4 regions of the Paenarthrobacter sp. NPDC090520 genome follow, and region 2 is predicted to be linked to each of the others. Evidence: riboswitches for the same ligand, from Rfam matches in the RefSeq annotation. Region 2 holds a riboswitch; each other region holds the start of a gene.
The links. Region 2 has a riboswitch for S-adenosylmethionine ahead of ACIQTZ_RS21700 (LLM class flavin-dependent oxidoreductase). Riboswitches for the same ligand answer to the same signal wherever they lie in the genome.

Region 1 (6,946 bases), on a different contig from region 2:
GCCATGTGGAAGTCGAGGACATCGTGACGCGGCTTGGCGTGTCTCCCGCAACGGCCAGGCGCGACCTGGACAGCCTCGCCAAGCAGCGCCTGCTCAGCCGGACCCGCGGTGGCGCCACCACTGGATCGGTGGCCTACGATCTCCCCGGCCGTTACAACCGTGACGACCATGCAGAGGCCAAACAGGACATCGCCTTGGCGGCGTCCGCACTGATCCGCCCCGGATCGGTGATCGGCCTCAGCGGCGGGACCACCAACACGGCTCTTGCCCAGTTGCTGTCCACCCGTGAGGACCTGAACGCACCCTCCAACCGGCCCACGCTCACGGTGGTCACCAACGCCATCAACATCGCCTCGCAGTTGGCCGTGCGTCCGAACATCAAGATCATGGTCACCGGTGGCATCCTGAATCCCCGTTCCTACGAACTCGTGGGCCCCTACACGGACGTCATCATGCAGAAGGTGGCGCTGGACATTGCGTTCATCGGCGTCAACGGCGTGGACCCCGACCTTGGCCCCACCATCACCGATGAGGGTGAGGCCATGGTGAACACCGTCATGGCGCGACGGGCCACCGAGTCCTACGTGGTTGCCGATTCCTCGAAGGTAGGCCGCCGCTCGTTCGCCGCGATGGCCGGCTACGAATTCCGGCACCTCATTACCGATGCCGGGATCTCGCCGGAGCACAGGGCCGCCTTTGAATCCAAGGGCACGGAAGTGATCGTGGCTCCGGCGGGGGTCACGGCGTAGGCGTCAGAACAGCATCGGGGGAGCGTCCAGCACGGAGTCGTCCACGTTCCGTGGGACCCACTGGCTGAAGGGTTCATCAAGGACGTACAGCTCGTCGTCTGTCCTGACCAGGGTCCGCAGTTCAGCGTTCCCGGGGTTGTTCAAGGATTCGAAGTACTCCACGGTCCAGTGGAACCAGCGCATGCAGAAGAGCCGCATGGTCAACCCGTGCGTCACCAGCAGCGTGTTCGGCGCGTACGTTGGCTTCTCCCAATGCCGGTACAGGGTTTCCATGAAGGACGAGACGCGGTCGTAGACATCCGAGCCGGACTCGCCCTCCCGGAACCGGTAGAAGAAGTGGCCGTACAGGTTGCGGAGTTCCTTTTGGTCCTCAATGTCCCCGGCGATCTGGAAATTGGCCCAGTCCTGTTCCCGGAGCCGGGGTTCCTCGATGACGCGTTCCACCAGCGGACCAAGGTTCAGTGCTTCCAGGGTCTGGTAGGCGCGCAGGTAGGGGGAAACGTAGACGCAGACCTGCTCTCCGTCGAGCTTGCGGCGAAGCTGCTCTCCGGCGACCCGGGCCTCTTCCACGCCCTTTGCCGTCAGCGGGATCCTGTAGTCGGGCACGCGGTTGTAGATGGAGGTATCCGCATTGGCAGCGGACTGGCCATGCCTGATCATGAAGATTCTGCCGGGGGCGCTCATCCCACCAAGCATAGGGCTGGCCTTCCCGGCAAAGTGGCAGGAACTACGGGCAAGATAGGAACATGCTCCTAGCCTCCCGCCGTCGCCTGCGCGCAGAAGTCCTCATTGTGCTGGGCCTCTCCCTGGGCCAGTCCGCCGTCTATTCGGTGGTGCAGCTCCTGGACAAGCTGACCCGCGCCCCCTTGTCGGAGGCTACGTCCACCCTCAACAGGTCCCAAAGCACGCGTGAATACTTCGACCTTACGTACCAGCTGCTGGACATCCTGTTCGCCCTGCTGCCGGTAGTCCTGGTGTTCTATTTCCTGTCCCTGCACGTCACCGGGGGATCAGCAGGTGGGTCGGCGTTCGCCCGCCTTGGCTTCAACTTCGCCCGGCCCGGCAAGGACTCTCTCCAAGGCCTGGGCCTCGCCGCCGCGATCGGCATACCGTCCTTGGGCCTGTACGCAGTGGGGCGGGCGCTGGGCATCACCACGGCAATCCTGCCCAGTGGATTGGACGCCTACTGGTGGACCGTCCCGGTGCTCATCCTCTCGGCCATACGCCATGCGATCGTTGAAGAAGTGATCGTGGTGGGCTACCTGCTGGACCGGTTCGGAAAGTTCGGCTGGAGCACGCCGCTGGCGATCCTCGTCAGTGCTGTCCTGCGCGGAAGCTACCACCTGTACCAAGGCTTCGGGCCCTTCATCGGAAACGTGGTGATGGGCTTGGTGTTCGCCTGGCTCTACACCAGGACCAAACGGGTCATGCCACTGGTGATAGCGCACGCCCTGTTGGACATTGTGGCATTCGTTGGCTTCAGCCTGTTCGGCAAGGCAGTAGGCCTCGGCTAGCAGGCCCCAACTGGGTCGCATTTGTGCGCGTTTTGAGCGCTCTAAACGCGCACAAGTGCGACCCAGTTGGGAGTTAAAGGTATTCGGCCGCCATCCGCAGGTGACGTCATTGGCACCCGCTGATAGCGGCCGAAGTTTCTTGCAGGGGTGTCAGATGGTGACGGCGCCCGAGGTGGTTTCGAAGGTCACGGACATGATCCCGGGCGTGCCGTGCGGAGCCATCCACTGGACAGCGACGTCCTCAAGTGGCTTTTCCACGGGCTCGCCCAGCCATTCGGTGACACGTTCCGCCGAGCCCGCAATGGTCAGGCTGGACATCTTGACGTCACTTTCATAGACCTTGGAGGGATGCAGGCCGGGATCGCCTTCCCACTTGAGCAGGTACGGTACCTGGGGATCTGCGATCAAGCCGAGGATGCCGATCTGCTGCCACACGAGTTCCCGGCCGTCGGGGAACTTGCGGTTGCCGGGAACTGCGGAACGGCCAAGGCGTTCTTCGAACGGAGCGAGGTCGTCAACGGCGACACACCAGCCCATCCAACCGCCGCCGGCTGCCGAGCGTGCCCGGACTGCCTGGCCGAAGGGTGCCTTATCCGAAGCGGGGTGGTCCAGGACCTCCACCACTTCAAGGTATTTGTTGTCCGCAAGGGGAATGATCATGTTCCGGGTACCGAAGCGCGGGTGCACTCCGCCCCGGACTGCGTCCACTCCCAATGCCGCGGAAATTCGTTCTGTCGTGGCCAGAAGGCCATCTCGTTCACAAGCGTAAGAGACGTGATCCATGCGCATGGCTTCATCTTGGCACTTTGTGATTCGGGTCTCAGCTAAGTCAAGCCTAACCAAGGTGGGATGTTATTGGAGGGCGGCGCGTGGCGTCATGGCGGGACGCCGGAATGACGCCCGAAGACCGAAAAATACTGTCTTCGTCACAAACCTGTGCATTGCCGCGGGGCCTTCCTAGACTGGCCGCAGTTGGAAGCATTCACAATCCACCGAACCCATGCGCCACAAAGAGGAGAACGCAATGTCCCAAGGATGGTCTTTCGAAACCCGCCAAATCCACGCAGGCCAGGAACCCGATTCCGCCACCGGTGCCCGCTCGCTTCCGATTTACCAGACCACGTCCTTTGTGTTCCCGAGCGCCGAGAGTGCCGCCAACCGCTTCGCCCTGGCCGAGCTTGCCCCGATCTACACCCGTATCGGCAACCCCACCCAGGATGCCGTGGAGCAACGGATAGCCAGCCTCGAAGGTGGCCTGGGTGCCCTGCTCCTCAGCTCCGGGCAGGCCGCGGAAACTTTCGCGATCCTCAACGTCGCCGAAGCGGGCGACCACGTGGTGGCCAGCCCCAGCCTCTACGGCGGAACCTACAACCTGCTGGCCCACACCCTGAAGAAGTTCGGCATCTCCGTGACCTTCGTCGAGGACCCGGACAACCTCGAGCAGTGGCGCAACGCCGTGCAGCCGAACACCAAGCTGTTCTTCGGCGAGGTTGTCTCCAACCCGCGCCAGGACGTCCTGGACATTGAGGGCATTGCCAAGGTTGCCCACGAAGCGGGCGTCCCCCTGGTCGTTGACAACACGCTGTCCACCCCGTACCTGATCCGTCCCATCGAATGGGGCGCCGACATCGTGGTCCACTCGGCCACCAAATACCTGGGTGGCCACGGTGCGGCGATTGCCGGCGTCATTGTGGACTCCGGAAACTTCGACTTCGGCAAGGACCCGGAGCGCTTCCCCAATTTCAACACCCCGGATCCCAGCTACAACGGCCTGGTCTATGCCCGCGACCTCGGCAAGGACGGCGCGCTCGGGGCCAACCTTTCCTACATCCTCAAGGCCCGCGTCCAGTTGCTGCGCGACCTTGGCTCCGCGGTTTCTCCGTTCAACGCGTTCCTCATCGCCCAAGGCCTGGAAACCCTGAGCCTGCGCGTGGAGCGTCACGTCGCGAACGCCACCACAGTGGCCGAATGGCTGGAAGCCCATGACGACGTCGAATCCGTCGCCTTCGCGGGGCTGCCGTCCAGCCCCTGGTTTGAGCGTGGGCGCAAGTACGGCCCCCGCGGTACCGGTGCCGTTGTCGCGTTCACCATCAAGGGCGGCGTGGAAGCGGGCAAGCGGTTCGTGGACGCCTTGGAGCTGCACTCGCACGTGGCCAACATCGGCGATGTCCGGTCCCTGGTGATCCACCCGGCCTCCACCACCCACAGCCAGTTGACCGTGGAGCAGCAGGCTGTAGCCGGCGTTACTCCGGGACTGGTCCGTCTCGCGGTGGGCATTGAGCACGTAGATGACATCATCGCCGACCTTGAGGCGGGATTCCGCGCGGCCAAGGGCGCCTGACGCCGGATCTGCCGTGAAATACGGTGGCGCCACCCGGCCGACGATTATTCGCCGGGCGGCGCTGCCGGGTGCTCGTTCATGAACGAAGATGCTCCAAACCGTCACACAGCTGTCACATTCTTCGCCAGAACGGCTGTGTTCTTCCTAGACTCTTACGTATTAGGTCATGAGTGCCAGTGACAGCCCCGGCTTGCTGGCCGGCAACCCTCCTCCGCGGTGGGGTGCCCCGGGTGAGGACCTGGCCTGCCGCATGAAAGGCGGTGGGCAAGCGCGAGGTTAGGTGTCAAAGGAATGACCATTACTGCTACAGCCCTTCCCACATCCGAGGAAGCAGACGGAACCCTCAAGTACGCCCACGTGGGCCCGCTGGAACTCGAAGCCGGCGGCTTCCTTCCCGATGTGGTGTTGGCCTACGAAACATGGGGCCAGCTGAACGCCGATGCCTCAAACGCCGTGCTGGTGGAGCATGCCCTGACCGGTAGTACCCACGTCGCCCGCGGCGCCACCGATGAAGACGGATGGTGGGAGCAACTGGTAGGGCCAGGTGCCACGATCGATACCGACAGGTTCTTCGTCATTTCGATCAACATCGTGGGTGGTTGTAACGGCAGCACCGGGCCGTCGTCAGCGGCTCCGGACGGAAAACCGTGGGGTTCCCGGTTCCCGCTGGTCACCCTCCGGGACACCACCGAGGCTGAGTCCCGCCTGGCCGATGCCTTGGGAATCCGCGCCTGGCACTCCGTACTGGGCGGTTCCATGGGAGGCGCCCGTGCGCTCGAATGGGCTGTGACTTTCCCGGAGCGGGTCAAGCGCTGTGCGGTGGTGTCCGTGGGTGCCTACAGCACCGCAGAACAAATCGCCTTCGCCCAGTCGCAGACGCTCGCCATCCGCCAGGACCCCAACTTCAACGACGGCGACTACTACCAGGGTGCCGCGCCGGAGGCCGGCCTCGCCCTGGCCCGGAGGATCGCCCACATCACCTACCGCTCCGCCTTGGAATTGGATGTCCGTTTCGGCCGCGAACCGCAGCACAAGGAAACCCCGCTCGCCGCAGCCATCCTGGGGAAGCGCGGCCGGTACCAGGTGGAAAGCTACCTCGACCACCAAGGCACCAAGCTGGTGCGGCGCTTTGACGCCAACAGCTACATCGCCATCACCGAGGCCCTGATGAGCCACGATGTCACGCGTGGGCGGGGTACTTTGCAGGAGGCCCTGGGCCGCACGACTGCCGAGTTCTTTATTGCCGCCGTGGATACGGACCGGCTCTATTTTCCGGCCCAGTCCAAGGAACTCGCCGACGCGTTGCCGGGTGACGTTCCGGTGCATGTGATCGAGGCTCCCATCGGCCACGACGGCTTCCTCACGGAGATCGGGCAACTCTCGGCGCAGTTGCGGGAGTCCTTCTTCGCCTGAGCGGGGTACCGGGCAGGCTGTCCAACGGGCATTGCCGTCAGGCCAGCCTGGCTTCCACGCCCAGGAACCGGCCATAACGGTCCACTTCGGCTTCCAGTGCCCGCTGGACGGCGGGCGTGGCGGGCTGGTTCAGGCGGATATCGAGTTCGCAGGTGCCACCGGCGAATGCGTGGCGCCACCAGCCGGCCAGCCTGCCATCCAGCAGGACTACGTGCATGGGGCCGCCGTTTTCCGGGAAGTAGGGTGCCACCCCGCCGAGGTAGTGCCGGGACTGCGAGTAGCCCATGACGTACTCGTCGTAGCACTGGATGAGGTCCACGCGGGGGAGTGCGGCGTCCGGATCTGAGCCGACCTCCCGGGCGGCCCCGGTCCGCTCCAACCCGGCAACATCATCTGCTGCCAGGTGGAAGTCCAGCCCGTCGAGCGGAAGCGAGGCCAAGGCCCCAGGGGCAACGTCGGCGGCTACCTCGAGCCCACGTTTCACGTCCTTCATGGTCAGGCCGGACCACGCCGAGCAATCCTTGACCGTGGCCGGTCCACGGCTGGTGAAGTACCGCAGGGCCAACTGGCCCAAAGCCTGGTCCCGTTCATCGGCGTCCAAAGCGTCAGGTCCAGGCTTGGGTACCCGTTCCCCGAACAGCGCGTACGTCTGCTTGAGGGCACCCCCGGCCGAGCGGATAGGTTTGCCGCTGACCAGGATCCGGCTGATTTCCGCATGCATGAGGTGGTACACGAAGCCGAGTCCCTTGCCCGGGAACCCCGCGTCCTCCAGGACCGCGGAGAGTTCCTCGCGGGTCTTATGGGCGCCACCCGCAACTGCTTCGGCGAGGAGGCCGGAGCTTCGGGCGGCTGAGGCGGCATCGACCCCCGTCTGCCGGTACATGCCTTTGTTTCCCTGATGCAGCCGTTCCCCGGACAGGCCCATCAAC
Region 2 (6,946 bases):
GCTGGCGTCGTAGCGGTCGCGGATGCGCACGGTCTTGCGCTGTTCAAAGTCGACCCCGCTGAGATGCTCGATGAAGGTCGTAACGAAGTGCTGGCGGGTTTGCTCGCCGTCGCTGACAATGTCGATTCCGCGGCGGCTCTGCTCGTGGAGCGCGATGCGCAGCGCATCCTGCTTGCCCTCGAGCAGCGCATCTCCCTCCAGCTTCCACGGGGACCAAAGAGTCTCCGGCTGTGCGAGCCACGATGGTTTCGGCAGGCTTCCGACAACGGTGGTGGGCAAAAGTGTGTTCATGATTGACGATTCTCCGTGAGTCAGTTGACGAGAGCGGGGTAGTTGGCGGTCCACTGGTCCAGCAGGTCCTTGTGGGGCGTGATGAAGTGCTCCTCCGTGTACTTCGCCTGCTTGACCGCCAGCTGACTGCGCTCGACGCGGTCGTAGGCGATCTGCGTCCGCGAGTAGTCCTGCTCGCCCAGGCTGGGCTGATAGACGACGGCGGCGGCGGAGTTCGCGTTGTAAACCTCCGGGCGGTAGATCTTCTGGAATGTCTCCATGGTGCTGATCGTGCCGATCAGTTGCAGGTTGGAGTAGTCATTGAGCAGGTCGCCGCGGAAATAGAAGGCGAGAGGAGCCACGCTGCCGCGTGGCATGAAGTAGCGCACCTGCAGTCCCATTTTTGCGAAGTACGCGTCCGTGAGTGAGAACTCGTCCTGCTGGTACTCGACGCCCAGGACCGGGTGACGGTTCTCCGTTCGACGGTACGTCTTGCTCGTTGAGACGCTGATGCACACCACCGGCGGCTGCGGGAAGCGTTCCTGGCAGGCCGGGGAATCGAGGAATTGCTGGAACAGTTTGCCGTGAAGATCGCCGAAGTTCCCGGGAACGGTGGGCTTGCCGGCTTCCGCTGTTGCCGCCGGCAGTACGACGCTGAAGTCGAAGTCACGGACGTAGGAGGAGAAGTTGTTCCCGACAATCCCTTGGTGACGGACCCCGTTCAGCTGGTCGACGATCTGGATGTCGAGAACCTCGAACAGGGGGAACTGCTGATCCGTACCTTCGGCAGTGAACTGGATCTGCACGGAAACGATCTCAAGCTCGAGCTTGTAACGGTCCCGGTCCGGGTTGTCCCAGTCTGCGAGATCGTTGAAGCGGCGGCGGATCATGGTCAAGGCGTTGCGGAGGTTCTCCTGGCGGTGCTCGCCTCGTGCGAGGTTGGCGAAGTTCGTCGTGATCCGGGAGCCTTCTGACGGGGAGTAGTCCTCGTCAAAGGGGGTGGTGGTGATATTGAAGGTGAAGTCGTCTGCCATTGCTGCCAATCCGTTGATGATGGGCCGGAGACGGCCTTTCAGAAGGGGACGTATCCATGGTGCAGCCTTTCGATGGGTATCAGGTAACTCGTGGTTGCTATGCATTCATATAGAATTTGCCTATGGCCCAGATTTCGAGCGGATTGACCCTGCAGCAGCTCCGCTACTTCATAGAGGTTGCAGCGGAGGGGTCGATCTCTGCGGCTGCCGATCTGCTCTACGTAGCGCAGCCGACAATGTCCGCAGCGATGAAGGACCTCGAGACCCGGGTAGGCCGTGCTCTCCTTGTTCGTTCCGCCCGCGGGGTCACCCTCACCGAGGACGGGGCAGAGTTCCTCGGCTATGCAAGGCAGGTGGTCGAGCAGTTCGCCCTCCTCGAGCAGCGCTACCTCGGCAGGCCACCGACGCGACGTCTGCTCGGGGTGTCAACGCAGCACTACTCGTTCGCGGTGGACGCGTTCGTCCGGATGGTCAAGGCCTCTGAGGTGGCCGAATACGAGTTCTCGCTCCGTGAGTCCCGCACCTGGGACATCATCGAGGATGTCCGTACGCTCCGCAGCGAGGTAGGTATCCTCTACCGGAACGATTTCAACCGGAAGGTCATCGACAAGCTGCTCCGGGAATCCGGGCTGGCGTTCACACCGCTTTTCCTCGCAGATCCACACATTTTCATTTCACGGAAGAACCCGCTCGCCGCAAAAGAGCGAGCGACACTCGACGATCTGGCCGGCTTGCCGCGGCTGACCTTCGACCAAGGTGCGAACAACTCCTTCTACTTCGCCGAGGAGATCCTCTCCACCTTGTCCAGTAAGCAGGAGATCCGGGTCTCTGACCGTGCCACCATCTTCAACCTCATGATTGGGCTCCACGGCTACACGATCTCGACGGGCATCATCAGCGGGCAGCTGGACCCGGAGATCGTTGCCATCCCGCTCGACGTCGACGAACGCATCGAGATTGGCTGGATCGGTCACGCCGCGATTCCGCTGACCGACCAAGCGCAGCGCTACCTTGGGGAATTGCGGGCCGTCGTAGCTGAGTTTGGCGTAGCGCTACTCGACTGACTGAAATCTCAGCGGACGGTGTCAGTTTGGCCGCCACCTGCGGAGGCCGCTGAGCAGTTGACCGAGGTTTCAGCCTGTCCCTCCGGGACCTGCCCATGAGCCGAAATCACCGTGGATCCCTTTGCCGCGTTCGTCGTCGTCCTTGCCGCATCGACGGCACCGCCGGTACACCGTTCCATCGTCGGCGTGTTCGACGTGCCATTCGTGCCGGATGTTCAGTTTGCAGAGCAAAGCCTGGATCATGGCCGCCCCCGGTTCACAGCGCAGGACTCCTTACATCCATGATGGCCTCCCTAAAGATTCATGAAAAGTGATTGCTACTGTTCCGAAGCGCACGCGCGATCAGTGTCTAGGGACTCGTGTCTGGAACCATCATCTGGCCGAATTGGCTGCCGGGCAGGGACGATCGCGGTAGGGGGCGTGGCGTGGCAGACGGGGTGGAGTTACCCCGCCTTGCCAGGGCCGTCTACGACCATAGGTCCACGGTTTCACCGGATGAGGATCAGCGCAGCGTAGCGGCGATCCGACCGTCGACCAGGACTGCCGCTACTTCCGTCAGGTCAGGCGTCTCCGAGGCGGGGACGCCGACCGCGACGGTCCTGTAAGCAACAGCCGCCGAAGCAGCAGGAGCTGCGTCATCCACCGAGGACAACGACTCCAGGGTCACTACACCCACAACTTCGCGCGGGTGGACGGTTCCAAAGCTATCGCCACGGTCCAGCACCAGGAACGCCGGCTCGCTTGGCCCCAGCGACCGGGTGTGAAGTTCGACGGCGGCCTCCGCCGCTGTCAGGCCGTTCGCCAGGAGATGAACTCCGGCAGGCGCACCGGTGAGGAGCGAGCGGATGGTTCCGTCCGGCGTCGTCGGTTCCAGGAAGCCGAGCGAGGTGAGCCAAGCGTCGTCGAAATAGGTGGAGAGGTAGTTCCTGCCCGAGTCCGGGATGACCGCAACGATGGTGTGGCTTTCATCCAACGTGGCTGCAAGTTCCAGAGCCGCCGCCAAGGCTGTGCCTCCCGTGGCGCCAATGAGCAGCCCTTCCTCCAGGGCTGCACGGCGGGCGGTGAAGATGGCGTCGCGATCGCTGATGCTGAAGTACTTGTCCACCAAGGTGGTATCGAACGCTTCAGGCCAAATGTCCTCCGCGGAGGCCGGGTGAAGGGGGTGACCGGCACCTTCGGTGTATTTGAGTGAGCCGTTGCCGCCACCGTAGCGGGAGTGCTCAGGGTCTGCCGCAATGACCTGGACCAGGCCGTCGCTGGCTTCCTTCAAGTAGCGGCCGGTGCCGCTGATGGTCCCTCCGGTTCCGACGCTCGCAACGAAATGCGTCACCGCACCCTCGGTGTCTTTCCATATTTCAGGTCCCGTGCCGGCAAAGTGGGCGCCGGGGTTGGCCGGGTTGTCGTACTGGAGTGCCAGCCAGGCACCCGGGGTCGAGGCTGCAAAGGCCGCCGCTCGGTTCGCCAGATGGTCCGGGTGTGAGCGCGGCACGAAGTCGGCCACCAGGTGCACTTCTGCCCCGAAAGCCCGGAGCAGCCGGACCTTTTCCGCTGCAGTGGCAGCGGGAGCGAAGATCACCGAACGGTAGCCCAGTTGTGCCGCCACCAGGCTCAGCCCGATCCCGGTATTACCGCTGGTTCCTTCAACCACCGTCCCGCCAGCCTTTAAGAGTCCGGCCTGTTCAGCTGCGCGGATCATGGACAGTGCGGCCCGGTCCTTGACGCTGCCACCAATGTTCTGGAACTCCAGCTTCGCGTAAATGCGTGGCCGGACGCCCACGCCGAGCTTCTTCAAACGGAGCAGGGGAGTGCCACCGATGGCATCGAGGACTGATTCGTAAACGGTCATGCCGCCCACGCTAGGAGGCAGGAAAACGGTGCGCCAAAAACCGTTGAGCAACGCGTCAGGCGTCGCTACACGCGGCTCAACGCGACGCAACGCATCGTCACGCGGGGTACAGGCCGGAGTGGAAAATGACGAATTTGGCAGTCCGTTGACGCGGTGTTTCCCGCGTTGACGCCCCGCGTCAGGGCGTTTGTACATTCCTTGGAGGTGCTCCTAGATTCAGTTCCAGGTCAAGAGTCAGCGCGCCAAGGACCGGCTCGCGCTGCGGCAACCCTCAGGCATTAGGTGGCGGGGTGCTCCGGAAACAGACCTGGCCGCGTTTGCGGCAAGTGAATGTCGACCGGCCGCGCGGCGGCCTCTGAAAAGAGAGAACATGCCTACAAATTCTGTACCCGAATTCCGTTCACGCGTTGTTGGGCTGGAGCTCGACGGCGATGGAGCCCACCCGGCTGCGTGGCGAAAGGCGCTCCACGATCCGCAGGCGCTGTTGGGGGGCTTACGGATCCGTGAGACTGTCCAGGCCGCCGATATCGCGGGATTTCACCTTGCCACGTTCAAGGACACCCGGGCCGTGGATGCCGGCAGCACAGGAATCCCAACGCGTATCGACGCCATTCAGCGCGCCGCGTTCGCAGCGCCCCTCACGGGCTCCCTGGGCCTGGTTCCGGAAGCAGGAACGCTCTTCACTGAGCCATTCCACGTCGCAACCCAGCTCGCCAGCCTGGACTACTCCTCCCAGGGCAGGGCCGGTTGGTTGGTGAACGCCGCGAACCTGCTGGAGGAAGCCCGCTCCGTGGGCCGCACGCCGCTGGCAGAGAACGAGGTCGCGGCCGAGGCAGCCGATGTGGTCCAAGCCAGCCGCAGGCTCTGGGATTCCTGGGAAGATGACGCCGTGCTCCGGGACGTGTCCACGGGCCGCTACCTCGACCGGGACAAGATCCACTACGCCGACTTCGAAGGAGCGCGTTTCTCCGTGAAGGGACCGTCCATCATCCCCCGCCCCTTGCAGGGACAGTTGGTGGTATTTGCCCCCGCAGGTCTCATTCCGGCCGTCGAGGCAGACGTGGCCTTGGTATCCGCAGCGTCCGTTGAGGCCCTTCCGACGGCGGCCCACGCGGCAGCGGCGGCTGGTGCCCAGCGGACGCTCGTGGAGTTGGACGTCATCCTGGATGCCCGTGGACAGACGGCCGCCGAGCGCCTGGCCGAATTGGACTCCCACGAGGAATGGCAGGGCGGAGCCCGCTACGCCGGAAGCGCTGAGGGCTTGGTGGAAGTGCTCACCACACTGTTCGCAGCGGCAGACGGCGTTCGCCTCAAGCCTGCTGTCCTGGACGTCGACCTCCCCGAACTGGCCTACAAGGTGCTCCCCGCGCTGCACAAGACCGGGTTGGTGACGCCACCCAAACCGGGCGCGACGCTGCGGGAAACGTTCCATCTTCCCCGCCCGGCCAACCGCTACGCCGCGGCCTGACCGACGCCCACGCATCACAGAAACCACAAGAGAGCTCACCCATGACCAAGCACCACCGCATCGCAGGCAACGGGCAGATCCAGTTCGGCGTCTTCTTCCAGGGCGTCAACCACACCACGGTCTGGAAGGACGCAGCCAGCGGCTCGCAGACCGATTTCGAATCCTTCCGCCGCGTGGCCCAGACCGCTGAACGCGGCCTGTTCACCGCGTTCTTCCTGGGCGAGGGCCTCCGCCTCCGCGAGCACCTCGGCAAGATCCACGACCTTGACGTCGCAGGGCGCCCGGACGCCCAGACCGCCCTCGCTGCCCTGGCAGCTGTCACCACCAACATCGGCCTGGTGGCTACCCAGAACACCACCTACAACGATCCCGCGGACCTCGCCCACCGGCTGGCCAGCCTGGACCTCCTGTCCGACGGCCGCGCCGCGTGGAACATCGTCACCACGGACAACGCATGGACCGGCGCCAACTTCCGGCGCGGCGGGTTCCTCAAGCACGAGGACCGCTATAACCGGGCCGAAGAGTTCGTCCAGACGGCCAAAGCGATCTGGGATTCCTGGGCCGACGGCGCAATCGCCGGGTCCCGGAACGACGCCCGCTGGCTCCGCGAAGGCAGCATCACTCCCGTGCACCGCAAGGATGCAAGCTTCGACGTCGAGATCACCGGCCGCCTCCCGCGCTCCACCCAGCACCACCCGGTGCTGTTCCAGGCCGGCGACTCACCCGATGGCCGGGACTTCGCCGTGCGGAACGCCGACGTGATCTTCTCGGCGCACCCCGAACTGGAGGACGCGAAGAAATTCCGCGAAGACATCGTCGCCCGTACCCTCAAGGCAGGCCGCCCGGCCGATGACGTGAAGATCTTCCCCGGACAGGAATTCATCCTCGGAGCCACGTCCGCCGAGGCGGAAGAGAAGCACCAATGGGTCCGCTCCCAACAGGTGGGTCCGGAAACGGCCATCGCCTACCTGGAACAGTTCTGGGGCCGCACCCTGGCCGGGTACGACCCCGACGGGCCCCTCCCGGACATCGACCCGGTGGTTGACGTCACCAACCCCACCCGCGGCAACGCCTTCCACGGCAAGAGCGCCAAGGAGCTCGCTGCCCAGTGGCGTGAGGAAGCCAAGGACAAGGGCTTGTCCATCCGGCAGTTCGTCGCCGCCAGGTCCCGCCTCAATGGCCGTGGCCTGGTGGGATCCTACGATGACGTCGCCGACAAGCTTGCCGAATACGCCCACACCGGGGCGGTGGACGGCTTCAACAT
Region 3 (6,946 bases), on a different contig from region 2:
CACAACATATCCTCATAGGCAACAAGTGTTGTCTGTGAGGCACACAACACACGTCCAACTCCGTTCGTCAGCACAGAGACTTCGACGCCCTGCAGGAGTATCGTCGAATACCCCAACCTCCGTGCATCAGCTCCAAGGAGCCACTCATGGACTCTTCGTTCATCAACATCGCCATTGTGGTGGTGTATTTGCTTGCCATGCTGGCGTTCGGCTGGTGGGGCAAGTCCCGCACCAAGAACAACAGCGACTTCCTGGTGGCCGGCCGCCGCCTGGGACCGTTCCTCTACACCGGCACCATGGCCGCGGTTGTCCTGGGTGGCGCATCCACCGTTGGCGGCGTTGGCCTGGGCTACAAGTTCGGCATCTCCGGCATGTGGCTGGTGGTGGCCATCGGCGCCGGCGTCCTCTTGCTGAGCCTGCTGTTCGCCGGCACCATCCAGCGCCTGAAGATCTACACGGTCTCGCAGATGCTGAGCCTCCGCTATGGAAGCAAGGCCACCCAGACCTCCGGCATCGTCATGCTGGCCTACACCCTCATGCTCTGCGCAACCTCCACCGGCGCCTACGCCACCATCTTCGTGGTCCTTTTCGACTGGGAACGCTGGCTGGCCATCGCCGTGGGCGGTGCGATCGTGCTGGTTTACTCCACCATCGGTGGCATGTGGTCCATCACCCTTGCTGACCAGGTCCAGTTCATCATCAAGACCGTGGGCATCTTCCTGCTGATGCTGCCGTTCGTCATGAACGCAGCCGGCGGCCTGGACGGCATCCGCCAGCGCGTTGATGCAAGCTTCTTCCAGATCGACGGCATCGGCCTGCAGACCATCATCACGTACTTCGTGGTGTACACGCTTGGCCTCCTGATCGGCCAGGACATCTGGCAGCGCGTCTTCACGGCAAAGACCCCCACGGTTGCACGCTGGGGCGGCGCAACCGCCGGCGTCTACTGCATCCTCTACGGTGTAGCCGGCGCCCTGATCGGCCTCGCCGCACGCGTGGCGTTGCCGGACATCGACGTGGCAAACCTCGGCAAGGACGTTGTCTACGCCGAGGTGGCAACGCACATCCTGCCCATCGGCATTGGCGGCCTGGTCATGGCAGCTGCCGTTGCCGCGATGATGTCCACCGCCTCCGGCGCACTCATTGCCGCGGCCACAGTGGCCCGCGCAGACGTAGTCCCCTTCGTCGCCAGCTGGTTCGGCAAGACCATCAACACCGACGACACGGAAAACCCCGAGCACGACGTCAAGGCGAACCGCTACTGGGTCCTCGGCCTCGGCGTCCTGGCGGTCCTGATCTCCATGGCGGCCCAGGACGTGGTCGTGGCCCTCACCATCGCCTACGACATCCTGGTAGGCGGCCTCCTCGTCGCCATCCTCGGCGGCCTTGTATGGAAGCGCGGTACCGGCATCGCGGCAGCCTGGTCCATGGCCGTGGGCTCGGTCCTCACCCTGGTCCTGCTGATCCTCTTCGCAACGGGTGTGATCGAGAGCGCCGACGGCGTCTACGCCAACGATCCCATCTACTGGGGCCTCGGCGCTTCGTTCGTGACGTTCGTGGTGATCTCACTGCTCACTCCGCCCACCGATGCCGCCGTCCGCGCGGCGTGGGACAAGCGGGTTGCTGGAGCCATCTCGGATGAGCTCCCGCTGGACGCCCACCCGGTCACCAGCCACAAGGCCTAGAGTCCGGCCACACAGTGGCCACCTGGGCAATGTACGACGGCGGCGCCACCCTTCGCGGGGTGGCGTCGCCGTTTGCGTCGTCCCCGGCTTCCACAAGCACACCCACCCCCATTGCGGGGAGGCATTAGGATAGGACGCAGCTTCAAGAGATGTGGCGCCAAGCTCCGACTGGCCGCACACCAACCCCATGTTCACGGGTGGTTCGGATGAGGAAGCGGCCCGCCCCGGACCAGAGACAACCGAGCGGGCAAGAGCACTCCCACCAAGGAGCAGTCCTTGCCGTACCAGGCTGAAACCAGCACGATCCAAGATCCCGCACACCGAGCAGGCGCATCCCAAGCGGCCCTGGTCAACACCAGCCCCATCGAAAGCGCCGCCCCCGCAGTCCGGGTGATTCCCGTCGTCGATCTCGTCCAAGGCACGGTGATCATTGCAGCGCGCGGCCGCGCCGAACGATTTCACCACCCTGAGCCCCGGCTGCTGGCCGCGGCCTTGGCACGGTCCGTCCGCGCCGCACGTTGGTGTTCCGCGTCGCAGACGCTGACGGTGGCGGTGGCCGCCGTCGGACATACCGCGGGGCGCGAGCAGCACTTCAGCCTGGTGCCGGCTGCCTAGGATTCGTCGCCGTCGCCGCGGAATTCTTCCTCGGCCTCATCGAGCGGCACAATGCGCTCGTCGTCGTCCGCCACCTCGCCTTCCTCTGCCCAGGCCTCGTCCACTTCCTGGTCCTCGTTGTAATCGTAGGCCGGATCCGATTCGATGGTTGCCCGTTCCGGGTGGTGGGGATGTGATTCGGTGCTCATGCTGCAACCTCCGTCCGATGGGCCGCACCAGGCGGTCCACTGACCGATGTGCGGGGAGTGCCCCGCCCCTGTCTAACCATCTGAGCACCGCCTCAGGAAGGGGTCAAGGGAGGGCTGCCGACGGCCACAGCGCCGCTGCAGCAGGGTATGGAATTAAGGCATGCCGAACATTCCCGCTAAGGAATACCAGCCAAAAATCCCCGGAAATAAGCGGTACAGTGGGCGGTGCAAAGGGGCCGTAACCGTCCCATCAAGCCCAGGAGAAACAGTGCAACAGCACCAGGAATCCCACGGTCCGTCGAGCCCCGCTCCGGCCCCCCACCCCGCAGACGAAGCCCCGCGAACACCCACGCAGTCGGATATCCGGCGCTGGCGGCAGTACCTGGCAGACGAACGGGCCGAGGCCGCCGTCTACCGCGAACTCGCCCAACGCCGTGACGGCGAGGAACGCCAGATCCTCCTGGCCCTGGCAGAAGCGGAAGGCCGGCACGAAGCCCACTGGCTCAAGCTGCTCGGGGAACACGCCGGCATGCCCAAGGCGGCGTCCGCACGCAGCCGGCTCCTCGGTTTCCTGGCGCGGCACTTCGGATCCGTCTTCGTCCTCGCGTTGGCCCAACGTGCTGAGGGGCGCTCCCCCTATGGCACCGACCCGTACGCCACCCCCGCCATGGTGGCCGACGAGCAAATCCACGAGGAAGTTGTCCGCGGCCTCGCAACCCGCGGCCGCAACAGGTTGTCCGGCACGTTCCGCGCAGCGGTTTTCGGCGCCAACGACGGCCTGGTCAGCAACCTTTCCCTGGTGATGGGCATGGCCGCGACGGGCGTTTCCAGTGCCGTGGTGCTGATGAGTGGCGTTGCCGGCCTGCTGGCGGGTGCACTGTCCATGGGTGCCGGCGAGTACGTCTCCGTCCGGTCGCAACGGGAACTGCTCAACGCCACCCTTCCCACCCAGGCCACGTTGGCCGCAGCGCCGTCCTTGGACGTGGAGCACAACGAACTCGTCCTGGTGTACCTGGCGCGCGGCATGACCAGGGAAGCTGCTGAACACCGCGCCGCAGAGCGCCTGGGGCTCTTCAGCTGCGACTGCGATCCCAGCCTTTCGCTCCAGCCAGAGAAGGAAGAAGTGGCGGACGAGCACGAGACCGTCGGTTCCGCATGGGGCGCTGCCATGTCGAGTTTCTGCTTCTTCGCCTCGGGCGCCATCGTCCCCATCCTGCCATTCGTCTTCGGCATGGTCGGCTGGAACGCCCTGATCCTGGCCGGAGCGCTGGTGGGCATTGCACTTCTGGCGACGGGCGCCGTCGTCGGGCTGCTCTCCGGAACGTCCCCGCTGAGCCGTGGCCTCCGCCAGCTGGCCATCGGCTTGGGCGCCGCAGCTGCCACCTACGGACTGGGCCTCCTCTTCGGAGCGGTGATCGTCTAGGCCTCGCCGGCATGAATAGACGGGACCACCCCGGTCCCGTAATGTTGGTTCGTCCTCTGCGCTGCCTGCGTGAACGGGGCCTGAGGAATGGAGAACCGTGGACACCGAGCATGGGGAGTCGCATGCGCTAGAACCCCGCCGTGCCGGCAAGGCGCTGCGTTTGCTCCTCGGCCTTGTCATGGCGGTGGTTGCCGCTGTAGTCGCCGTCCTGGTCAGCGGTTTCCTGCACGGCGATCCACGCATTACGGCCCTGGTCCCGGGCGCCGCCCTGCCCAACGCCCAACAAGGCGGACCAGGCACGCACAACCCGGCGCGCGCCCACAATGCTCCCCCACCCGGGCTGGAAGAGGCCGATGCCCCGCTCGCCTCGCCTCCCGCACCGGCCTTCACGAGCGATTCATACAAGTTCCTGGCCACGAACGACGACGGCACTCCGGTTGGTTATTCGCCGTGCCGGCCGCTGCACTACGTGGTCAATGACGCCTCGGCACCCGCGGGAACGGATGAACTCTTCCAGGCGGCCTTGGCCAACGTCTCGGCCGCGACGGGCATCCAGTTCGTCAATGACGGCACCACGGACGAGCTGCCCACTGCGAAGCGGGAGCCGTACCAACCGGCGAAGTACGGCGAGCGCTGGGCACCGCTGCTGATTTCCTGGACCACCCCGGAGGCCGCACCCGCGCTGGAGGACAAGGTCATTGGCACCGGTGGCAGCAGCATGTATTGGTTGAACAAGGGACCCAAGAGTTACATCACGGGCAGCCTGGAACTCGACACGCCACAGATCTCCGAGCTCCTGGCTGAGGAAGGCGGCTCGGATTACGTCCTGGCCGTCATGCAGCACGAGCTGGGCCATGTGATGGGGTTGGACCACGTGGATGACCCGGTGCAGCTGATGTATCCGGAGATCGGCGCACCTGATGGTTTGGCTGACGGCGACCTGACCGGCCTGCACCTGCTGGCATCTGCCCCCTGCCGCAAGGACATCTAGGCCGGTTCCTGGCTGGGGCCGAGCCATGGACTTCCCGGCGGGCGCGGTCCTATGCTGTCCCCAAACGGCCGACGGCGGCGCCCCAACCGCGGTTCCGGGCCGTCGCGTCAGGGGGTTCGATGGAACCTGATGGGTCGCCACAAGGGCCAGACCCCTATCCCCCGCCGCGTCATCTCCCTCCTGCACAGGGACCGCTGCAGCAACCCACTCCACAGATAAGGCACCGCACCGTGGCCGCGGTCTTCTTCTTTTTCGGGGTCCTGGGATTGGTCTGCGCGGGTGCCTACTTCGGCGGAGACCTGCAGCCGCTGTGGGGTTCGGATGCACCGCAAAGCCAGTCCCCGCGCCCGGGGGTGCTGCCGTTCGGACAACGGGAAGACCCTGTCCCAGGGCGGGAGGAGGCCGACGCTCCCCTGGGCACGCCCGCACCCCTGCAGCGGAGCAGTACAGCCTACAAGTTCCTGGCGCTCAAGACGGACGGCACACCTGTGGCCTACTCCCCCTGCCGCCCCATCCACTACGTGGTGAACTCGACTCTGGCTCCTGCGTCCTGGCAATCCTTGGTGGAGGAAGCCGTGCGGCAGGCCAGCCTGGCGACTGGCCTTCACTTCATCTACGACGGTCCCACCTCGGAGCAGCCCACCAGCAACAGGGCCGGCTACCAGCCAGAGATGTACGGCGACCGCTGGGCTCCCGTCCTGATCGCCTGGACCACCCCGGAGCAGGTCCCGCGGCTCACGGGCCAGACCGTCGGGCTGGGTGGCAGTTCGTCGATCGGGCTGAGTAACGGCTACAAGGCCTATGTCACCGGCACGGTGTCCCTGGATGCGCCGCAATTCGCCGGCATCATGGGGTCCTCCCAGGGCCGCGAGATCGGCGTGGCAGTGATCATGCACGAGTTGGGACACGTCCTGGGCCTCGACCACGTGGATGATCCCCGCCAGCTCATGTACGACCAAGCCTCGTGGGTGCGCCAATACGCGGCCGGCGACCTGACGGGCCTGGCCAAGCTCGGCTCCGGTCCGTGCAGCAAGGACTTCTAGCGCTCCTGCACAGGACGCCCGGCCCGTCCGGCCACGATGTCCACCGCTTCCTCCACGGTGTCCACCAGGAAGATCCGTTCAGCCATGGGCCTTCCCGCGGCCAGGCTTTGCAGCATGGGCCACGCGGGAAAGCTCCGTTCCCAGTGCTCGCGTCCCACCAGCACCATGGGCGTGACGGTTTCCGGCGCACCGTAGTAGTTCTCGCACGCGTCCTGGAAGATCTCCTGCACGGTCCCGGCCGAGCCCGGGAGGAACACGATTCCGCCGTTGCACAGTTCCAAAAGGATGGCCTCCCTGATGGCGTTCGCGAAGTACTTGGCGATGTGCGTCGCAAACAGGTTGGGTGGCTCATGACCGTAAAACCAGGTGGGAATGCCCAGCGTGGCGGTGCCTTCCGGATGATGGTCGACGACGGCGGCGGCCTCGCGCGCCCACGCCGTCACCGACGGCCTGAACCCCGGAACGCCGGCGAGCGCCTGCAGCGCCGCGCGGAAGTCGTCGTCGTGCGTTTCGCTCAAGTACGCACCCATGTTGGCCGCTTCCATGGCACCGGGACCGCCGCCCGTGGCGACCGTGAGACCGGCCTGCGCGAGGAGGCGTCCCAGTCGGGCAGCATCAGCGAACTCCCGGGTGCCGCGTTGGGCAGCATGGCCGCCCATGACTCCCACCAGCATGGAACCCGGGAAGGCCCCGTTCTGGAGCGCCTCATCCAGGGCGTCGCCGATCGCGTGGTCATGGAGTGCTGCGGCGAGCGTCGCATCGAGGCTTGAGCGCTGGCCCGGAAGGATGCTCCACTGATAGACCTTGGCATCCAGCGTGTCCTCGTACTCAGTGGCGGAGATGTCTTCGTAGAGTTCCTGTGCGGTGTAGAGGCTGCCGCGGTAAGGGTTGAACGGCACTCCGCGCAGCTTGGGGAAGATCAAAGCGCCGCGGCCCCGGAGGGTCTCTTCCACACCGTCGTCGAAGGTGCATCCCAGGAAGATGGCACCCTGCGGGCTAAG
Region 4 (6,946 bases), on a different contig from region 2:
CATGGCCAAGGCCAGTCGCATGCCGTCGGGCGTCAGGCGGATGGCGCTGTAGGGCTGGTGGTCCACCAGGCCCTGGTCCTTGAGCTTGCGCACCATTTCGGACACCGAGGAATTGGCTACGCCCAGCCGTTGGGCCAGCTGGGAGGACGTGATGGGCTTGTCCTGCCACTCAGTGAAGGAGTAGATGACCTTGACGTAGTCCTCGATCGAGGAGGAGGGCGTACTGGTCTTCACGTTCCAAGCCTACCGTGGGAGGGCGCCTCAGGCCTTGCAGGCCCGCCACGTCTGCGTCACGTACGGCAGGGCCAGGGGTTGGCCAGGGGCGTGGCCGAGGTGTTCGTAGAGGTACCACTCCAGGTTTCCCATGACCTTGGCACGGGTAGCCTCGTTGGCTCGAAGGTAATAGCTGCGCGACTTGGTCAATTCCATGATGTCCCCGGGGGACACAGCATCCTCCCAATGGGTGACATGGCATTCCAAGCCGGTGAACTCCGGACCGATGGCCGGCCGGAAACCCGGTTTGTGTACGTCGCCGGCATGCATGATGCGTGAAAGGCGGTGCACCCAGGGGACGGAAGTATCCAATTGGTTCCAGATCAGGCCCAGGACGCCATGCGGACGGAGCACCCTGGCGATTTCCGTGCTGGCTTTGTCGGGATCGCACCAATGCCAGGCCTGGGCAACACTGACGACGTCGAAAGCTGAGTCCGCCAGTCCGCTCGCCTCGGCGGTGCCCTCCAACGCATGGACCTGCGGGCACGACAGGCGGAGTTGCGCCAGCATGTCCGTGGAAGGATCGACGGCGGTAACCTCAAGACCTCGGTCCACGAGCAGCGTGGTGAATTTTCCCGTGCCCGCGCCGATGTCGGCCGCGGACTTCGCGCCGGCAGGAAGAAGCCAATCCACGGAGTCTGCAGGGTAGCCGGGACGCACCACATGGTAGTGCTCGCCGCCATCCTGGAAGCTTTGCCCCAGTTCCTTGCGCCGGACCGCGTGCAGCTTGGGACCGCTGGGTTGATGCGAACCCTTGGAAGGGTCTTGGGACCGCATGGTGTGTACAGACTCCTCTACCGCGAACGCCGGAAGTACCCTACGAATTTACAGCAAGGCAGGGCTGGCCGGGTCACGGCAAAGTGCGGTCAGTCCACGGTGCAGGGAGCAGCGCCTGCGGTACCGGGCGTGTTGGGGGCCCATTCGGGATAGCTGCGGTGGTCGTTCGCCGGAACCCAGCGGCCCTCGTCCACCACGTAGTCCCAGCCCAGCCCGGTGCCCTTCAGTTCCTGGATTCCCTTGAGCAGCCGGGCGGCGTCCTCCAGCCGGGAACCCACGCCGAAGCTGGCGCGCAGGGAACCGGACGGCAGGCCCAGGCGCTTGAGGAGCGGGTGTGCGCAGAACCGGCCATCGCGAAGGCCCACTCCGTGTTCCGCGGACAGGTAGGCGGCTACCAGACCGGCGTCGAATCCCTCCACCGAGAAGTTGACCACACCGATGGTGTCCGTGGAATCACTGAAGATCTGGTGGACGGTGACCCCGTCGATGGCCTGCAGGCCCTCCACAAGGTAGGAGCGGATGGCGGCCTCGTGGTCGTGCCAGGCCTGCTGGTCAAGGCCGGCCAGGACCTGCGTGGCGCGGGCCAGGGTGGCGGCGCCAAGGACGTTGGGGGATCCGCCTTCATGGCGGGCCGGACCTGTCGCCCAGCTGACGGAGTCGAGGCGGGCTTCACGGACTGCGCCACCGCCGGCAAGGTGCGGCGTTCCGGCGTCGAGCCAATCGGGGCGGCCTACCACTACGCCGGCACCGAAGGGTGCATACAGCTTGTGGCCGGAGAAGACCACGTAGTCGACGTCCGCTTCGGCGATGTTGATCCGGCGGTGCGGGGCGAGTTGGGCAGCGTCCACCACGATGCGGGCACCGAATTCGTGGGCAAGGGAGGCCAGTTCCGCGATGGGCAGGATTTCACCTGTCACGTTGGAGGCGCCGGTGACCGCGAGCAGTGAGACTCCGCCTTGGGCCAGTTCGTGGCGCAGGTTGGCGAGGGTCGCAGCAAGCGTGGAAGCGGCTACGACGCTGCGGTGCGGCACGCCCTGCCACGGCAGCAGGTTGGCGTGGTGTTCGATGTCCAGGTACAGGACTTCGCCGGTTGGCGTACCGTCGATCTGCGGAAGGCAGCCGGCCAGCAGGTTGAGGGAGTCGGTGGTGTTACGGGTGAAGATGACGGAGTCATCGGGGCGCCCGCCCACGAAGTCGCGCACGATCTCGCGGGAGTTTTCATAGACGGACGTGCTGATTTGGGACGCGAATCCGGCTCCGCGGTGCACGCTCGCGTAGTACGGCAGGACCTCGTTCAGGTACGCGGACACGATGGTCAGCGCCGGCGCGGAAGCTCCGTAGTCGAGGTTGGCGTAGCGGACGTGGCCGCCCTGGATCAGGGGCGCCTGCAGTTCGGCGCCAGTCACGGCGGCAAGGGGCCTGGCGGCCGCGGCTTCCTGCGTGGCAGTGGGAAGGGCGGTGGATTCGAACGTAACAGTGCTCATGGGACCTCACTCAAGAGGGACCCCCTTGCGGGGGGATCCGCGCTTGCCGTATCCGTTCCGGACCGGCCTGGTCGTCACCCGGGGCACCCCACCGCGAATGGAGGGTTGCCGGCCAGCAAACCGGGGTTTAGCGCTGGCACTCGTGACCTGTAGTAGACATTAAGGCACCCCGCATGCCGGACACAAAGCCGTCCACTTTGTTAAGCGCATTGTTACGCAGGATGCGGAAAGGGCGGATTTGGCGAATAAAGTGCGGCGGACACCTCCCAGGGAGGTGTCCGCCGTCGAAAATTCAGAGGAGATCGTCGATTCCCGGATTGAGGCGTTTCAGGACCTCGGAGTGCAGGATCGAGTTGGTTGCCAGTGCGTTGCCGCCGAAGGGGCCATCCTCACCTTCAAGGGAAGTGAACCGGCCGCCCGCCTCCGTGACGATCGGCACGAGGGCCGCCATGTCATAGAGGTTCAGTTCGGGCTCGCAGGCGATGTCAACGGCGCCTTCTGCCACCAGGCAGTAGGACCAGAAGTCCCCGTAGGCGCGCGTACGCCAAATGTCCTCGGTGAGGCCGAGGAACTCGTCAAGGTTCCCGCGCTCCTTCCAGCCGGACAGGCTCGAGTAGGACATGGACGCATCCGCGAGCGTGGAAACGTTGGAAACCTTCAGCCGGGTGGCCGAGGCCAACGAGCGGCCCATGTAGGCGCCCATGCTTTTGGCCGCCCACCAGCGCTTGCCCAAGGCTGGTGCGCTGACCACGCCCACCACGGGTTCGCCTTCGTCGATCAGGGCGATGAGGGTTGCCCACACGGGGACGCCCCTGACGAAATTCTTGGTGCCGTCGATGGGGTCGATGACCCAGCGCCGTGAACCGTGGCCGCTGCTTCCGAATTCCTCACCGAGGACGGCATCACGGGGGCGTGAACGCGACAACTGTCCGCGGATGGCTTCCTCAGCGGCCTTGTCCGCATCCGTGACCGGCGTCAGGTCGGGTTTGGTTTCGATCTGCAGGTCCAGGGCCTTGAACCGGTCCATGGTCTGGGCGTCCACGGAATCGGCCAGGACGTGGGCCAATCGCAAGTCATCGTTGTAGCTGGAAACGGGTTGGGTCATGCCACCAAACTATCGTGAATCCTCCACGCCCCGGGGGAGGTGAGGCTCCGACCCTCAGTTGACGGTGCCCAATTCCTTGGTTTCCTTGGCCTCCAGGCGGGGGTCGGCACCGAGCAGGCGCCTGAGCGAAGCCAGGCGGGCCACGCCGGAAGGGCCGGCATTGCCTTGGTTGACCCACTCATCCAGCCCGCAGTTCACTGCACTCGCGTCATGTTTGCAGCCACGGTCGCAGGCTTCCGTGCCGGGCTCCAGGTCGGGGAAGGAATGCAGAATGCGGCCGGCATCAACGTGGGCAAGGCCGAATGAACGGATGCCCGGGGTGTCGATGATCCAACTGCCGGAAGGAGCGTCCGCCAGTTTGAGGGCCAGGGCGGAGGAGGAAGTGTGGCGTCCGCGCCCGGTGACGGCATTGACCCCACCGGTCGCCCGTTCGGCTCCTGTGAGGGCATTGACCATGGTGGATTTGCCCACGCCGGAGTGTCCCAGCATGACGGTTACCTTGCCGTCGAGGTGGGAACGCAGGCGGGAGACGGCGTCGCTGTCCAAACGGGCGGAGAGCCCGTCGTCTGAACGTGCATCGATGCCGGAGGCCTGCGAATCCGCCGTGCGGCTGATGATGACCGGAAAGTCGAGGCTGAGGTAATTGGCCAGAAGTTCGGCAGGATCCTTGACATCCGCCTTGGTGACGAGGAGCAGCGGCTCGATGCCGGCGTCGTAGGCTGCTACCAGTGCGCGGTCGATGAAGCCGGTGCGTGGCTCCGGGTTCGCTGCAGCCACAACCACCACCAATTGGTCCGCGTTGGCCACCACGACGCGCTCGATGGGATCGGTGTCGTCCGCGCTGCGGCGCAGAAGCGTCCGGCGTTCCTCGACGCGGACCAGCCGCGCGAGCGTGTCCGGGCCACCGGAAACATCACCCACGAGTGCCACGAAATCACCCGGGACCACCGGGTTCCGGCGCAGTTCGCGGGCCCGTGCGGCAATGACCACCCGCTCATTGTCGGTGTCCTCACCAACCACTGCGGTATATCGGCCGCGGTCCACCGTGATGATCCTGCCGATCACGGCGTCGTCATGGCTGGGCCGATCCTTGGTGCGGGGGCGGGAACCCTTCTTGTTGGGCCGGATCCGTACGTCCGATTCGTCCCAGGAGCGTGCGTCGCGGCCCATGGTCAGCTCGTGGCCCCGCCCGATGAAGCCTCAGCCGGGGTCCGGCCGAGCATCGCTGCCCACATCTGCGGAAACTCCGGCATGGTCTTCGACGTCGTTGCGATGTCCTCCACTTGAACGCCCTCAACGGCGAGGCCCAGGATGGCCCCGGCCGTGGCCATGCGGTGGTCCGCATAGCTGTGGACTACACCGCCATGAAGGGCCGCCGGGTGGATGATGAGGCCGTCGGCCGTCTCTTCGGCGTTCCCGCCGAGTCGGTTGATTTCGGCCACCAGTGCGGCAAGGCGGTCTGTCTCATGGCCCCGGAGGTGCGCAATGCCGGTGAGGCGGGAGGGGCCCGTGGCCAGCGCGCACAATGCGGCGACGGTAGGGGCGAGCTCGCTGGTTTCGTCGAAATCGGCGCCCAGGATCTCGGGTCCGCCCTTGACCGTCAGGGTTCCGTCCTCCAGCGACACCTCAGCGCCCATGGATGCCAGGATGCTCCGCCACAGGTCACCCACCTGGGTGGTCTCGAGGGGCCAGTTGGGGATCCGGACGGTGCCGCGCGTGGCAAGTGCTGCCGCGAGGAACGGACCGGCGTTCGACAGGTCCTGTTCGATGCGCTGGTCGAAGGCCCTGATGGGACCGGGGGCCACGCGCCAGTGGTTGGGGACGGAATCGTCCACCTGGACACCGACGCTGCGCAGGACTGCGACCGTCATGTTGATGTGGTCCAGGCTGGGCACCGGCTTGCCGACGTGCTCCAGGTGCAGCCCCTCCGTGAAGCGGGCGCCAACAAGCAACAGGGCCGAGACGAACTGGGAGGAGGCGCTGGCGTCGATGACCAGGTGCCCGCCGCGGACTTCGCCCGAGCCCTCCACCGCGAACGGAAGGGCCGACGGCGTCCTGCCGCCTTCGCTGCGGACGGGCACGCCGAGTGCGACCAAAGCCTCGATGATGGTTCCCATGGGGCGTTTGCGGGCGTGGGGGTCGCCGTCGAACACCGTGACGCCGGCGCGCAGGGCCGCCAGGGGTGGGACGAAGCGCATGACCGTTCCCGCGAGTCCACAATCGATCGCTGTTTCGCCGCCCGTGACGGACGGATCCATCGGTGTGATGTCCAGGTCGGGGCCATAATCGCCGTCGCCGGGTACTTCGGTGACCGTCGCGCCGAGCTGGCGCAAGGCCTGGATCATCAGCACGGAGTCCCGGGAATGGAGTGGTGCCCGCAGGCGGGAGGGTCCGTCGGCCAACGCAGCCAGGACCAGGAATCGGTTGGTCAATGATTTGGATCCCGGTACCGTCACCGTGGCATCCACCGGAACCGTGGCATAGGGTGCTGGCCACAGGGGGAGGGGTGTGCCGTTCTTCGGGTCGGCGTTTGCTGCGGTGGTACCTGTCATGCTTCCTTATGCTCCAACTGCGTTATCTACGGCCTTGCGAACTGCTTTGTCTGCGCGCTTGATCTGCTTGCCCGTTGCTTTGCGGGCGTCCGTGGCGAGGTGTTCGGCGCGCCATGCCAGGCTGGGGCGTCCCTCGGTGTCAACCGATGCCAGCAGCACGCCGCCCGTGAGGGAGATGTTCTTCAAAAGCTGGGCCCGGCGCGCGCCGCGGGCTTCCTTGGTGCTGATGTCTGCCGAACGCCACTCGACATAGGTGTTCAGTGCGGACGTTACGGCCAGGACGGTGGCTGCGAAACGTGAGAGCTTACCCAAGCCGAGCAGGGCGCCGGCGCCAAGCTGCGCGCCGCCGATCACCCGCGCGAGGACCTTCTCATCAGCCGGGAACGGCAGGGACTCGGAGGCACGGCGCAGGACCGGCGAGAGTTGCCGGGCAGTATCGTCCGCGTTCTTGAGCTTGTCCAAACCTGCGATGACAAAGCTGGACGCGAGCATGGGCCGCGCGAGAAAACGGATTACTGACATGTCTTGCCTCCTGGATGGCTTGCCACAAAAGTCACTGAGCGTTGTGTTCAAGGGGTGCAGTCTGCTCTAGTCTTGCACCTTTGCGGAATAATTACCCACCGGGACCCGTTGTGAACATCAGGCGCGGTGAAGACCGGGCTGCGGCATGGTGTTTGCCGCTTCGCGAACGGAGTTGGTTTTTTGACCCTGGTTGAGGACCGTCTGGATTTACTGGGCGCCCGGGTACCGGCGCA

Region 1: linked by a shared signal. The riboswitch ahead of ACIQTZ_RS10065 (homoserine O-acetyltransferase) and the one ahead of ACIQTZ_RS21700 (LLM class flavin-dependent oxidoreductase) in region 2 are both predicted to bind S-adenosylmethionine.
Region 3: linked by a shared signal. The riboswitch ahead of ACIQTZ_RS08810 (hypothetical protein) and the one ahead of ACIQTZ_RS21700 (LLM class flavin-dependent oxidoreductase) in region 2 are both predicted to bind S-adenosylmethionine.
Region 4: linked by a shared signal. The riboswitch ahead of ACIQTZ_RS01525 (aminotransferase class V-fold PLP-dependent enzyme) and the one ahead of ACIQTZ_RS21700 (LLM class flavin-dependent oxidoreductase) in region 2 are both predicted to bind S-adenosylmethionine.

The regions. Positions count from the first base shown of each region.
Region 1 is NZ_JBIVXM010000006.1:233,573-240,518, forward strand. It holds gene ACIQTZ_RS10040 (DeoR/GlpR family DNA-binding transcription regulator) at 1-749, shown strand, start outside; gene ACIQTZ_RS10045 (histidine phosphatase family protein) at 753-1,433, opposite strand; gene ACIQTZ_RS10050 (CPBP family intramembrane glutamic endopeptidase) at 1,496-2,263, shown strand; gene ACIQTZ_RS10055 (VOC family protein) at 2,414-3,052, opposite strand; gene ACIQTZ_RS10060 (bifunctional o-acetylhomoserine/o-acetylserine sulfhydrylase) at 3,264-4,604, shown strand; SAM riboswitch class IV at 4,767-4,881, shown strand; gene ACIQTZ_RS10065 (homoserine O-acetyltransferase) at 4,896-6,017, shown strand; gene ACIQTZ_RS10070 (winged helix DNA-binding domain-containing protein) at 6,055-6,946, opposite strand, start outside.
Region 2 is NZ_JBIVXM010000026.1:44,871-51,816, reverse strand. It holds gene ACIQTZ_RS21725 (methionine synthase) at 1-291, opposite strand, end outside; gene ACIQTZ_RS21720 (DUF1852 domain-containing protein) at 312-1,304, opposite strand; gene ACIQTZ_RS21715 (LysR family transcriptional regulator) at 1,427-2,368, shown strand; gene ACIQTZ_RS21710 (hypothetical protein) at 2,438-2,611, opposite strand; gene ACIQTZ_RS21705 (PLP-dependent cysteine synthase family protein) at 2,871-4,214, opposite strand; SAM riboswitch class IV at 4,440-4,549, shown strand; gene ACIQTZ_RS21700 (LLM class flavin-dependent oxidoreductase) at 4,585-5,682, shown strand; gene ACIQTZ_RS21695 (NtaA/DmoA family FMN-dependent monooxygenase) at 5,724-6,946, shown strand, end outside.
Region 3 is NZ_JBIVXM010000005.1:211,286-218,231, reverse strand. It holds gene ACIQTZ_RS08815 (sodium:solute symporter) at 147-1,685, shown strand; SAM riboswitch class IV at 1,826-1,945, shown strand; gene ACIQTZ_RS08810 (hypothetical protein) at 1,962-2,300, shown strand; gene ACIQTZ_RS08805 (hypothetical protein) at 2,297-2,488, opposite strand; gene ACIQTZ_RS08800 (VIT1/CCC1 transporter family protein) at 2,757-3,911, shown strand; gene ACIQTZ_RS08795 (matrixin family metalloprotease) at 4,066-4,902, shown strand; gene ACIQTZ_RS08790 (matrixin family metalloprotease) at 5,133-5,945, shown strand; gene ACIQTZ_RS08785 (LOG family protein) at 5,942-6,946, opposite strand, start outside.
Region 4 is NZ_JBIVXM010000001.1:311,893-318,838, forward strand. It holds gene ACIQTZ_RS01515 (metal-dependent transcriptional regulator) at 1-234, opposite strand, end outside; gene ACIQTZ_RS01520 (class I SAM-dependent methyltransferase) at 262-1,050, opposite strand; gene ACIQTZ_RS01525 (aminotransferase class V-fold PLP-dependent enzyme) at 1,140-2,534, opposite strand; SAM riboswitch class IV at 2,569-2,682, opposite strand; gene hisN (histidinol-phosphatase) at 2,827-3,639, opposite strand; gene ACIQTZ_RS01535 (ribosome small subunit-dependent GTPase A) at 3,694-4,809, opposite strand; gene aroA (3-phosphoshikimate 1-carboxyvinyltransferase) at 4,812-6,191, opposite strand; gene ACIQTZ_RS01545 (DoxX family membrane protein) at 6,198-6,713, opposite strand; gene ACIQTZ_RS01550 (sigma-70 family RNA polymerase sigma factor) at 6,894-6,946, shown strand, end outside.